Glaciimonas sp. CA11.2: one gene and its partners. The protein of the gene in region 2 interacts with the protein of the main gene of each other region in a pairwise test. Links are inferred from orthologs where the notes say so. Each region holds a gene or a part of one and is shown on either strand. Other genes may lie near its edges. The genes, in order: RGU75_RS10060, groL, RGU75_RS20255 and grpE.

The links.
Region 1: the proteins of groL (region 2) and RGU75_RS10060 interact in binary tests that used the Escherichia coli proteins (3 or more experiments, as listed by UniProt). The link is inferred for Glaciimonas sp. CA11.2 from one-to-one orthologs.
Region 3: the proteins of groL (region 2) and RGU75_RS20255 interact in binary tests that used the Escherichia coli proteins (3 or more experiments, as listed by UniProt). The link is inferred for Glaciimonas sp. CA11.2 from one-to-one orthologs.
Region 4: the proteins of groL (region 2) and grpE interact in binary tests that used the Escherichia coli proteins (3 or more experiments, as listed by UniProt). The link is inferred for Glaciimonas sp. CA11.2 from one-to-one orthologs.

What each region holds. Positions count from the first base shown.
Region 1 is NZ_JAVIWL010000001.1:2,360,507-2,363,734, forward strand. The notes cover bases 218-2,954. They hold RGU75_RS10060 (ABC transporter ATP-binding protein), read left to right. Parts: upstream 218-1,052; coding sequence 1,053-1,856; downstream 1,857-2,954. Other genes in these bases: RGU75_RS10055 (glutamate synthase subunit beta), read left to right, coding at 218-661; mlaE (lipid asymmetry maintenance ABC transporter permease subunit MlaE), read left to right, coding at 1,856-2,632; mlaD (outer membrane lipid asymmetry maintenance protein MlaD), read left to right, coding at 2,765-2,954. Also shown: more of RGU75_RS10055, read left to right, coding at 1-217; more of mlaD, read left to right, coding at 2,955-3,228. UniProt on the Escherichia coli protein: Part of the ABC transporter complex MlaFEDB, which is involved in a phospholipid transport pathway that maintains lipid asymmetry in the outer membrane by retrograde trafficking of phospholipids from the outer membrane to the inner membrane.
Region 2 is NZ_JAVIWL010000001.1:2,587,233-2,590,654, forward strand. Bases 351-3,281 are described here. They hold groL (chaperonin GroEL), read right to left. Parts: upstream 2,677-3,281; coding sequence 1,024-2,676; downstream 351-1,023. Other genes in these bases: RGU75_RS11190 (methionine ABC transporter ATP-binding protein), read right to left, coding at 351-476; RGU75_RS11200 (co-chaperone GroES), read right to left, coding at 2,773-3,066. Also shown: more of RGU75_RS11190, read right to left, coding at 1-350.
Region 3 is NZ_JAVIWL010000001.1:4,655,777-4,659,220, forward strand. Bases 228-3,180 are described here. They hold RGU75_RS20255 (DeoR/GlpR family DNA-binding transcription regulator), read right to left. Parts: upstream 2,131-3,180; coding sequence 1,324-2,130; downstream 228-1,323. Other genes in these bases: rhaS (rhamnose ABC transporter substrate-binding protein), read right to left, coding at 232-1,236; RGU75_RS20260 (bifunctional rhamnulose-1-phosphate aldolase/short-chain dehydrogenase), read left to right, coding at 2,694-3,180. Outside these bases: RGU75_RS20245 (sugar ABC transporter ATP-binding protein), read right to left, coding at 1-31; more of RGU75_RS20260, read left to right, coding at 3,181-3,444. UniProt on the Escherichia coli protein: Represses ulaG and the ulaABCDEF operon. Two ulaR binding sites have been identified in each promoter.
Region 4 is NZ_JAVIWL010000001.1:1,173,724-1,176,441, forward strand. It holds grpE (nucleotide exchange factor GrpE), read right to left. Parts: upstream 1,771-2,718; coding sequence 1,231-1,770; downstream 1-1,230. Other genes in the region: dnaK (molecular chaperone DnaK), read right to left, coding at 1-1,086; hemH (ferrochelatase), read right to left, coding at 2,334-2,718. UniProt on the Escherichia coli protein: Participates actively in the response to hyperosmotic and heat shock by preventing the aggregation of stress-denatured proteins, in association with DnaK and GrpE. It is the nucleotide exchange factor for DnaK and may function as a thermosensor.

The DNA of each region.
Region 1 (3,228 bases), 230 kb from region 2 along the record:
CGCGATGGATTTCCTGCCGCAACAAAACAAGATCAATGCCGGCGATAAGGTCAAGGATCAAATTCTGGCTGGCGCGAAAAACGTGATTGTTATCGGCGGCGGTGATACCGGATCGGATTGCGTTGGTACGTCTAACCGTCAAGGCGCAACATCGGTGTCGCAATTCGAGTTGATGCCAGAGCCACCAGAAACAGAAAACAAGCCGATGGTATGGCCATATTGGCCAATCAAATTGCGTACATCTTCGTCGCACGAAGAGGGCTGTGACCGTGATTGGGCGGTTGCGACTAAGCGTCTTGAGGGCAAAAATGGTCGGGTTGAAAAGCTGATTGCTGCCCGCGTCGAATGGAAGGACGGCAAGATGCAGGAAGTGCCGAATTCCGAATTTGAAATGAAGGCGGATCTGGTATTTTTGGCGATGGGATTCGTCTCTCCTGTGGCCCAAGTGCTGGAGGCGTTTGGGGTTGATAAAGACGCCCGGGGCAATGCCAAAGCAACGACCGATGGCGATGGTTCGTATAAAACCTCGGTCGATAAAGTATTCGCGGCGGGTGATATGCGTCGCGGTCAGTCATTAGTGGTCTGGGCAATTCGGGAAGGTCGTCAGTGTGCACGTGCAGTCGATGAGTTCCTGATGGGCGCATCAGTACTGCCTTTGTAAAACAGGTTGTAACGACCTTTTTCCTTTAACTACGATTGCGCTGTAAACAATATAGAGCAATAGCAGAACTAAATGAATTTGGCCTTATTGACAAAAACAGGTTCGCATCTAGCATGCGGACCTGTTTTTTTATTTTTGTAGAACAGAAGCCGCAAAATCGGCCAATTAATAAATATAAATTGTATTATTGGCAATGTTTGGTGTGGATACCCACAGTCTTTTGTTACGATAGATTTATGCAGCGCAATTCAATCTTTATATTAAGATTGAATTGTTTATTTCTTATGAGAACTTGTTTTTTATATCTTTAAGGTGCATTTTATGTCGTCGGATCAAACTCTAATGTTGCAAGTGCACTACAATGTCGCCTTTGATCTAAACGGTGGGCTTAGTGGGTAATATTGTCGAAATCCGAGATGTGGAGTTTAGCTATGGTGATCGGCCGATCTTATCGTCCCTTAGTATGGACTTCCCGCGAGGAAAAGTTATCGCGATCATGGGTGGCTCCGGATCAGGAAAAACGACCATTTTGCGACTGATTGGCGGCCAATTGCAGCCAAACGGCGGGAAAATCGTTGTTAACGATCAATTAGTCGCTACGCTTAACAAGTCAGATTTGTACGCTATGCGACGTAAGATGGGTATGTTGTTTCAGAATGGTGCTTTATTTACCGATTTGTCGGTATATGAAAATGTCGCCTTTCCGATACGTGAGCATACCGATTTGCCAGATGAATTATTAAACAACTTGGTGTTAATGAAATTACAGGCTGTCGGTTTGCGCAATGCAGCACAACTTATGCCGTCTGAAATATCCGGTGGGATGGCGCGTCGCGTCGCGTTGGCCCGTGCGGTAGCGCTAGATCCATGCTTAACCATGTATGACGAGCCATTTGCCGGACTGGACCCTATCTCGATGCGCGTGACCGCGTCACTGATTCGTAAGCTCAATGATGCATTAGGTTCAACTTCAATCGTGGTGTCACACGATGTGGACGAGTCGTTCGCTATTGCAGATTATATTTATTTCCTATCGCAAGGGAAGATCGTTGCCCACGGCACGCCGGATGAAATGCGAGCCTCAAGCGACCCGTTTGTGAAGCAATTCGTTTACGCGGAAGCAGATGGTCCGGTGCCTTTCCATTATCCAGGTAAGTCGTTCGCGGCCGATCTTGGCCTGGAGGCGCGTCCGTGATCGTTAGACTATTTGAGTCAGTTGGCAGGAGTGTGCGTGAAACCGTATCTGGCATTGGTAGAGCGACGCGGATATTTTTTGCCATTTTGCGGGCTTCCGGAGGCTTGCTAAAGCGCCCTCGACTAATTACCGATCAGATCCATTTCATCGGTAATTATTCGATGCTGATCATTGGTGTGTCGGGTCTGTTTATCGGATTTGTATTGGGTTTGCAGGGTTACTACACGCTCAATAAGTATGGCTCCGAACAGGCGCTGGGTTTGTTGGTCGCCCTGTCGCTGGTACGTGAGTTGGGTCCGGTAGTGACGGCGTTGCTGTTTGCCGGGCGCGCTGGTACATCGCTGACTGCCGAAATCGGGCTGATGAAAGCTGGCGAGCAGTTGGTCGCGATGGAAATGATGGCGGTTGATCCTTTGCAGCGCGTGATCGCACCGCGCTTCTGGGCCGGAATTATTGCAATGCCGTTGCTGGCAGCGGTCTTTAGCGCGCTCGGTATCTTGGGCGGCTACGTTGTTGGTGTACGTTTGATTGGTGTTGATGAAGGTTCTTTCTGGTCTCAAATGCAGGCAGGCGTCGATGTTTGGAAAGACGTCGCTAACGGGGTCCTGAAAAGTGCCGTGTTTGGGGTAGCAGTGACTTTTATCGCGTTGTATCAAGGTTATGAGGCCAAGCCAACTCCAGAAGGTGTTGCGCGTGCAACAACAAGAACCGTCGTGATAGCGTCCCTGACTGTGTTGGCACTGGACTTCTTGTTAACTGCATTAATGTTTAATTAAAACGCCGCTTAGAGCGACGATCGATGTAGTTATTTGGTAACGCATTGTGTCGTTCGATACTTTTTATTAGTACCTATGGCAGTATATCGAGGCAGACAAAGTGCTTCGGCTGGCATTCTTAAGGTGATAAATATGCAACAAAAATCTGTGGATGGTTGGGTCGGCTTATTCGTCGTGTTTGGTGCGCTGGCACTTATTTTTCTGGCTTTTAAAGCCGGTAATTTGGGTGGCGCATCGTTTCAGGCCAGTTATCCCGTGATATCGAAGTTCGATAACATCGGCGGTCTGAAGCCACGCGCGCCTGTGAAGAGTGCGGGTGTTGTTGTCGGGCGGGTGGGTGCGATCAATTTTGACGACAAAAACTTTCAAGCTGTTGTAACGTTAAATATGGATGAGCGTTACAAATTTCCGGTAGACAGCTCGGCCAAAATTCTGACCGCGGGTTTGTTGGGTGAACAATATATCGGCATAGAAGCTGGCGGCGATACCAAAGATCTGGTCGCTGGAGAAAACATCAAAATGACACAATCAGCGATCGTGCTAGAGAATCTGATCAGTCAGCTTATTTATAGCAAGGCAGCGGACGGAAAGGATAG
Region 2 (3,422 bases):
GGCGCATTTGCAAGCGCGCGCGCAATGCCAACGCGCTGTTTCTGACCGCCGCTAATCTGTGCCGGATAGCGATCTCTTAAATCTGTGAGGCCGACCAGTTCCAGTAATGGTGTCACTTTTTTGCTGATTTCGGCTTTTGACAAACCTGCAAGTTCCAGCGGTAGCGCGATGTTGTCATAGACCGAGCGGGACGATAGCAAATTAAAATGCTGAAATATCATCCCGATTTCACGCCGTGCTGCCCTTAGATCGGTGGCGTTTAACGCAGTTAAATCTCGGCCATCAACAATGATCTTGCCCGAAGTAGGTCGATTGAGAAGATTAAGCGTACGCACAAGCGTACTTTTACCAGCCCCGCTACGACCAATAATCCCAAAAATTTCGCCCTTGTTAATCGTCAGATCAACATTGCGCACTGCATCTACCGGCCCATTACTGCCTTCGAATCGCTGAGTTACTGCTTGTATTTTTATCATTTAGGAATAAAAAAAGGCAGCTGACTGCCCCAACTTCGACAATCCGCCGCCAATATAATTTTTATGTAAGTGCTTATTTTATAAGGATTTTGTATTCCGGCAAAGTATCTTTTAGGTATTCCCATATTACCCAACCGCATAAGTGTCGGACCTACGCAAAAACGCCCCAGCTGCTTTGTGCTTTTCTTGCCGCCAACGTGGCCCGGCACTCGCGTGCTGTCTGCGTCGGCACGCCTTGCTGGGACGGTTTTGCGTAGGTCCTGCGTACTCGGTTCAGTAACAGCCTCTCAGGGGCTTGGTGTTCTGTAGCTTTCATCGAGATTAAACCAGCAAACGCAAAAAAGCCCGCAAAAAGCGGGCTTCATATCCAAAGCAACCATCCACCCTCAACAAAATAAAGAAGATGATACAGCGACTCTGTGGGATCGCTGAGAACCGTAGCGAGCGCCGTAAGGTTGTAGCCGAGAAGCGCAGCCGTACGCAGGTACGGCGAGCATCGCAGACTACAAGATTACGGTGCGCAGTAGGTTATCAACGATCAATCTCACTACATCATGCCGTCCATGCCACCCATGCCACCCATACCACCCATACCACCAGGCATACCACCACCTGATTTGTCGTCTGGTAATTCAGCGATCATTGCGTCAGTTGTCAGGATCAGGCCAGCAACAGAAGCAGCGTTTTGCAATGCTGAACGTGTTACTTTTGCTGGATCAAGAACACCCAGCTCAACCAAGTCACCGTAAGTACCGTTAGCAGCGTTGTAACCGTAGTTACCTGTGCCAGCCAATACTGCATTGATGACAACCGATGGCTCGTCGCCTGCGTTAAATACGATTTGACGCAATGGCTCTTCAACTGCGCGCAGCACGATTTTGATACCAGCATCTTGATCGGCGTTGTCGCCTTTCAGGTCTTTAACGTTAGCACGTGCGCGCAAGAAAGCAACGCCGCCGCCAGGAACAACGCCTTCTTCGACTGCAGCGCGCGTAGCGTGCAATGCATCTTCAACGCGTGCTTTCTTTTCTTTCATTTCGACTTCAGTAGCTGCGCCGACTTTGATCAGTGCAACGCCGCCAGCCAACTTGGCAACACGTTCTTGCAACTTTTCACGGTCGTAGTCAGAGCTTGCTTCTTCGATTTGGGCGCGGATTTGCTTAACGCGTCCTTCGATCGAGATTGCTTCGCCAGCGCCATCGATAATGATAGTGTTTTCTTTGCTGATTTCGATACGTGCAGCTTGGCCTAGTTCTGCCAATGTTACTTTTTCTAATGTCAGGCCGACTTCTTCAGCAATCACTTGACCACCGGTCAGGATAGCGATGTCTTCCAGCATTGCTTTACGACGATCACCAAAGCCTGGTGCTTTAACAGCAGCAGTTTTCAGGATGCCGCGGATGTTATTGACGACCAAAGTTGCCAGTGCTTCGCCTTCGACGTCTTCTGCAATGATCAGCAGCGGACGGCCCGACTTAGCGACTTGCTCCAATACCGGAAGAAGATCACGGATGTTAGAGATTTTTTTGTCGAACAACAGAACGTAAGGCTGTTCCAGAGCAACAACTTGTTTTTCTTGGTTGTTGATGAAATATGGTGACAAATAGCCACGGTCGAATTGCATACCTTCGACGATGTCTAGTTCGTTTTCCAGTGATTTACCATCTTCAACAGTGATAACGCCTTCTTTACCGACTTTGTCCATTGCCTTAGCAATGATTTCACCGATATCGGTGTCGGAGTTAGCAGAGATCGAACCAACTTGTGCGATTTCTTTGCTAGTAGTCGTTGGCTTAGCCAATGCTTTGATTTCAGCAACGATGGCGACAACAGCTTTGTCGATACCGCGCTTCAGGTCAGTTGGGTTGAAACCGGCTGCAACATACTTGAAACCTTCGCGCACGATAGCTTGTGCTAACACGGTTGCAGTAGTAGTACCGTCACCAGCGTTATCTGAAGTCTTGGAAGCAACTTCTTTAACCAGTTGCGCGCCCATGTTTTCCAGCTTGTCTTTCAGTTCGATTTCTTTAGCAACTGAAACACCATCTTTAGTAACGGTAGGAGCACCGAAGCTACGCTCCAGAACCACGTTACGGCCTTTAGGGCCCAGAGTGACTTTAACTGCGTTGGCTAGAATATTGACGCCATTAACGATCTTGGCACGTGCATCATCACCAAAAATTACTTGCTTTGCTGCCATGTTGATTCTCCTGAATACGGTTGAATGTAGAGCGTAGAGATCGAAGCGGCCTTATTGCGAAAATTGCAATGGGCTTCGATCAATCTGAACTATGAATTACTTACCTTCGACGATAGCGAAGATGTCTTCTTCGCGCAAAATCAGTAGTTCCTGGCCATCGACCTTCACTACCTGACCTGCATATTTGCCGAAAAGAACGCGCTCACCGACTTTAACTGCCATCGGGCGAACTTTGCCGTCTTCCAGAATCTTGCCGTTACCAATAGCCAATACTTCACCTTGATCAGGCTTTTCGGCTGCTGCCTCTGGCAGAACAATACCTGATGCAGTTTTTGTTTCAACATCTAGACGCTTAACGACGAGGCGGTCATGCAAAGGACGAAGATCCATGTGTAACTCCTTCAAAATTCAACAAGTTATAATTTTTGCAGCAACATTGCAGCAACGACTGCACCGATTAGTTTGGCTTTTACAATGTGCCGCACAGAAAAAGTGACTAGGTCAGGGAGATTGTTAGCACTCTCACCTAACGAGTGCTAAGTATAGGGGTGGTTAGTTGATTTTTCAAGAGTGATGTTCTGTACTCTCTTTTTTATTTACCAAAGCCGCTACAATTAATCACAGGCGGCAATATTAATTTTTTGTCAATAAAAATACAAAGAGGTTTTGTTACAAGGGAATCTTGTCGTGAAAGCAGGGTTGCCGCTATGATGATCTGGCATGAACGTTTGGGCGTGGTCTCCAAA
Region 3 (3,444 bases), 2.1 Mb from region 2 along the record:
GATAAGTGTTTGGCGCAGCGTTCAAGGGCATATTCATTTCATAAATAATAGGGAACAAGCGCCGCGCCTGATGCAACTATGCGAGCGTTTCGAGCAGCGCAAGACAATCAAACCTCATCCTGTGAACGTAGTTGCAGCTAATACTGCAACCACTGTTCAGAAACCCCTACACTACGACGTTATTGCATAATATTGATGCGCACGGCAAAATCGATAAGCCCGATTTGATTGTCAAAATATTTTGGCAAACTTGTCGACGTTATCTTTATCGTAGGTAAATGGCGGCGCTAACGCAGCTTCATTGTTAACATCAAGCGTAATCTTACCCATCCGTCCGACCGCGATACTCGCACCCGGTTTAGAAACGGCTTTTCCCTTGACGAAATCGTAAGCAGCATAGGTCGCCGCATAACCGAGATCAATTGGGTTCCAGATCGCAAAGCTTTTCACCGCCCCACTCTTCACATGACCAGCCATTTCAGACGGCAAACCGAGTCCTGTGACAAATACCTTGCCAACCAAATGTTCATCCACCACGGCTTTACTGGCTGCATTGATACCAACGGTAGTCGGGGCAATAATCGCCTTCAGATTTGGATTGCTACGCAACAAGCCAATTGCTTCTCGATAGCTCTTGTCTGATTGGTCATCGCCATAGACGGTCGCAACCAGCTTTATCTTCGCGTACTCGGGTTTCGCCAAGACCTTTTTCATTTCGCCAATCCAAATATTCTGGTTGGTTGCCTGAGCGGTGGCCGACAGAATTGCCACTTCACCGGCTCCGCCAATCGCGTCAGACGCCATCTGAATTTGTTTCAAACCGATCAATTGCGCATTGGATGGATTGAGTTGCATCAACCGCCCATCTTTTGCGATACCGCTATCAAAAGAAACCACTTTGATACCGCGTTGCATCGCTTTTTTAGTAATCGGCACCAGCGCGTTGGCATCATTGGCTGAGATCACGATAGCGCTTACTTTTTGGCTGATCAGAGAGTTGATGATCTCAATCTGGCCTTCCGCTGTTGGCGTGGTTGGGCCGGTATAAATAATCTCAACATCCCCAAGTTCTTTCGCGGCCTCTTTTGCGCCCTCATGGGCAGCGTCAAAAAAACCATTGCCGAGGCTCTTTACCACCATCGCGATCTTTATTTTTTCGGCCGCCTGGACGCTGTTCACCAAGCCGCCGATCATGCCGACGGTCAACGCGGCGAGCAATATTTTTTTTAGTTTCATTGCGATGTCTCCTGTGATAAATACGACTGTGGACCGAATGTCTTCCAGCCTTGTTAAATCAATGTTTTTTGGGGCAATTTTGTTGAATCAATCCTGCATTGCATTCATCGGTACTTTTTCCGGCGTCACGGTAATCACCTTCACACCCGCCTGTTCCAGCATCTGGATCGCGGCATCTGACGCGCCCGTATCGGTGATGACGCAAGCCACGCGGTTAAGACCGCATAAGATCAATCCTGCTTTGCGTGCAAACTTTGAACTGTCGGCCAGTACAATCAATTCTTCGGTCTGACTGATCAGGCGCTTTTCGGCCTGAATCAAAAGTGGATCGACCTCCATCAAACCCAGCATCGACAATCCGTAGACGCCCATGAACATTTTTGCCGCGTAGTGATGTTGGGTAATATCGTTATCGAATGGACTAAGGATGACGTTTTGCTCACGGTAGACCTTGCCGCCCGGCAGAATGATTTCATTTTCGCTCGACATTAATAGGCGCTCTGCCATCAAAAACGAATTAGTCAAAATTTTCAGGCGTTTTTCGGCAAGAAATTCCACCATCATGTAAGTCGTTGTGCCGCCATTGATAATGATGGTTTCGCCAGCGGCGCACATGTTTGTGGCATATCTGGCGATAGCGCGTTTTTCTGCGGAAAAACGTTCTATATTGTTTTGAAAGGTTTCGCCAGACAAGGCAAATGCACGTTTTTTTTGCGGCAGATTCTCTGCCCCGCCACGGGTTCGGGTCAACAGATTACGTTCAGCAAGCCAGGCGATATCGCGCCGCACGGTCGCTGGCGACGAATTCAGCCAATCAACCAATTGCTCTACGCTGACCGTGTTGTGCTCGGCGAGTAACTTCAGCAAGCCTTTACGGCGCTTGTGGTTCACCATTCACGCACCATCGCTGATCGGCCACAGCGCATCAGCGCATTTTGGTATCGCCAACTTATTCACCACTTTGTCTCCTGTTTGGACTCATCTCTTTTGATTGCTACATCAAGTTGCAATCAACAGGACGATCTCTTTGTCGGTAAAACAGACTAAGCATTTGAGAAATGTCTGTCAATCACCAATCAATCAACTCGATGATTATTTACACTTCAGTCAAACCATTGATTACATTCCCGACAACTTCATGCCAACATCAATCAACATCGTGATTAATTCAACTTCAATCACCATTTTGAGCGCCAAAAGATTGACAGTGATTAGTGCCTGCTTTCTACTAGTCGTCATTGCTCATCCCCTTTGCATTTTTAAAAAATCGATGTGATCAGAGCCTAATACATTAATAAATAGGCGTTACGCAGAACAGTCCCTTCAACGAGCTTGCGAACGCTGCCGACGCAGACAGTACGCGAGTACCAAGCCACGTTGGCGGCCAAGAAAGCACAACGTTGCTGGGGCGACTTTGCGTAACGCCTAAAGTAATAACAATAGATGATGGAGACTGTATGACTGAATTGATTGCCACCACGCCGCAAGGCCCGATCACCCCGATGTGGGATGATGCCACCGCTGCGACGCTCAGCGCGCCCGAACTCCTGTTATACCGCTCGAACCTGCTTGGTTCTGACATGCGCATTACCAACTTTGGCGGTGGCAATACCTCCGCCAAGATTGATATGACTGACCACCTTACCGGCGAGCAAGCCGAGGTTTTGTGGGTCAAAGGATCGGGCGGCGATTTGGGAAGTATCAAGCTGGACGGATTTTCCACACTCTATATGGACAAACTGCGTTCTCTCAAAAATCGTTATCGTGGCTTGGCGCTGGAAGATGAGATGGTCGCCTATTTGCCGCATTGCACCTTTAACCTGAATCCACGTGCGGCCAGTATCGATACGCCATTACATGCCTACATCGACAAAAAACATGTTGATCATATGCATCCGGATTCTGTGATTGCGATTGCCGCCTGTGCCAATAGCCGAGCACTGACTCTCAAAGTCTTCGAGGGTGATTTGGGTTGGTTGCCATGGCAGCGGCCCGGTTATGATCTCGGGCTAAAGCTAGAGGCGTTATCAAAAGAACAGCCGCACCTAAAAGGGATCGTTCTGGAAGGACATGGTTTATTTACGTGGGGCGATACATCTAAATCCTGCTACGAGATTACCTTAGCCATCATCAAACGCGCAGAAGACTGGTTGGCAGCCAACAGCAAACAACCGGCTTTTGGCGGTAGTAAGTTCACGCCACTTGTGG
Region 4 (2,718 bases), 1.4 Mb from region 2 along the record:
TGCATCTTTACCGAAGAATTCTTTTACTTTCTCTTGCACTTTAGGCATACGCGTCATACCACCGACCAGGATGATATCGTCGATGTCAGATACTTTGACGCCCGCGTCCTGAATCGCAATACGACAAGGTGCAATGGTCTTTTCGATCAACTCTTCGACCAAAGACTCCAGCTTGGCACGTGTCATCTTCATGGTCAGATGGACTGGTGCGCCGTTAGCCATGGCAATGTACGGCTCGTTGATTTCGGTCTGTTGTGACGATGACAACTCAATCTTAGCGCGCTCAGCGGACGCTTTAATACGTTGCAGTGCAATCGCGTCTTTACCCAGATCGATACCGTTAACTTTCTTGAACTCGTCGAGGATGTAATCAATCATGCGTTGATCGAAATCTTCACCACCGAGGAAAGTATCGCCATTAGTCGACAGCACTTCAAACTGCATTTCGCCATCAACGTCGGCGATTTCAATGATCGAGATGTCGAAAGTACCGCCACCCAAGTCATACACAGCAATCTTGCGATCACCTTTTTCGGTCTTGTCCAGTCCAAAAGCCAATGCGGCTGCGGTTGGCTCATTGATGATACGTTTCACATCAAGACCAGCAATACGGCCAGCGTCTTTGGTTGCCTGACGTTGTGCATCATTGAAGTATGCAGGAACGGTGATAACCGCTTCTGTGACTTCTTCGCCGAGGTAATCTTCAGCGGTTTTCTTCATCTTGCGCAGCACTTCTGCAGCGATTTGCTGCGGTGCCAGTTTTTTGTCGCGCACAGCAATCCATGCATCGCCGTTGTCGGCTTTAGTGATCTCGTAAGGCATTAACGAGATATCTTTTTGCACTTCTTTTTCGTCGAACTTGCGACCAATCAGACGCTTGGTTGCGTACAGCGTATTTTTTGGATTTGTGACAGCCTGACGTTTAGCAGGTGCACCGACCAAAATTTCGCCGTCTTCCTGATAAGCGATCACGGATGGCGTAGTACGCACGCCTTCGGAGTTTTCAATAACCTTAGGCTTGCCGCCTTCCATGATGGAAACACAAGAATTTGTCGTACCCAGATCAATACCGATAATTTTACCCATGATGCTGTCCTTTACTAAATTTGTTGAATTTTGATATGCTAAATATTGGGAGAAAAATCAAGCTTTCAAGCCTTTTCAGCGGAAATGAGCGATTATTTTTGATTTTCTCGCTTATTTACACGCTTATTTTCACTTAATGCCGACTTATTTACTTTGAGCAACAGTGACCAGCGCCGGACGTAACAGGCGGTCTGAAATCATGTAGCCCTTTTGCAATACGCTCACGACGGTATTTGCCTCTTGCTCGGCTGGTACCATTGAAATCGCCTGATGCTTCATCGGATCAAGACGCTCGCCCGGTTCTGGCGAAATTTCGAGAAGGCGATTTTTATCGAACGCTGCAACCAACTGCTTCAACGTCATTTCCACACCTTCCTTTAACGACTCGACAGAAGGTGTTTCCAGTTTCAATGCGATTTCCAGACTGTCCTTCACTGGAACCATTGCCTCGGCAAAATTTTCGATAGCGAACTTGCTGGCGCGCGCGATATCTTCCTGGGCACGACGACGAACGTTCTCGGTATCTGCCTTGGCACGCAAAAATGCATCTTGCAAATCAGCAATTTTGGCTAGCGCTTCTGCTAATTCGACTTCTAATGCTGATTCAGGCGTGACCGCCGCTTGTTCTTGAGCGATGGTATTTTCGGTTTCAACTTGCGCGGTCTGCTTTTCCATGTCTTCCATTCAAAAATCTCCTGCAATCAATGACTTAATGATGTGTTAAATCCGTTTAATGCGGTGTATTGCGATGTTTTAAGGTTTTGCGTCATCACGTGTGCAAAAAAAAGTTTTCCGGCGGCTTTTCGGCGCCCTTAAAACCACTTTAAAGCGGGACAAACTGATCTATGACTTGCCAAATGGGGCTATCCCCTACTTTTTCAAGGGGATTATGGCGTGTCAAATGTGTGGCGTTGCAACAATTTGTTTCACATTTTACCCCTTTGAATTTGCTGCGACGCATCAAGCGCACTATCATTTGGCTTTTACTCTTATTTATTCAAATTTCAAGGCATTCAAATTGAAAATTAAAAGTTATTAAAAGTTGACTCGTCAATAGGTGAATACCATGAAACTATCTCTCATTTCGGCCTTCATGCTGCTGTATATTTCACTAGCGGCCGGTTGGATAAGCTATTCACATTTAGTCGCGATTTATTAATAGAAAATCTATTAATTGCATTAAGGAGTAGAATCTGCCGACCACGACAGCACAGCATTCGTACCCATGATTCGTGGCATTAATTACTTCATCTCTCAGCACCGACGCGCAACGCCTCATCTTTTTGCACTTTCTCTTGCAGCTTTTGCTCAGCAACGTCATTGGGGGACAAATGGGTTGGCCAACCGATTAATTGCTCCTCTACCAACGTCGCCAAGCCTTGAATCCATGTTGATGATTCGTTCAGGCATGGGATCAGATAAAACTCCTTACCGCCTGCTTTTAAGAAATCGGCCTTTGCTTCGATACCAATCTCTTCTAATGTTTCCAGGCAATCACTGGTGAATCCTGGGCATATGACATCAACGCGCTCGACGCCTTGTTTGGCTAATTTTTCTAATGTTGGTGCAGTATATGGTTGCAGCCACTCCGCCTTCCCGAAACGCGATTGAAATGTCACCATATATTGCTCT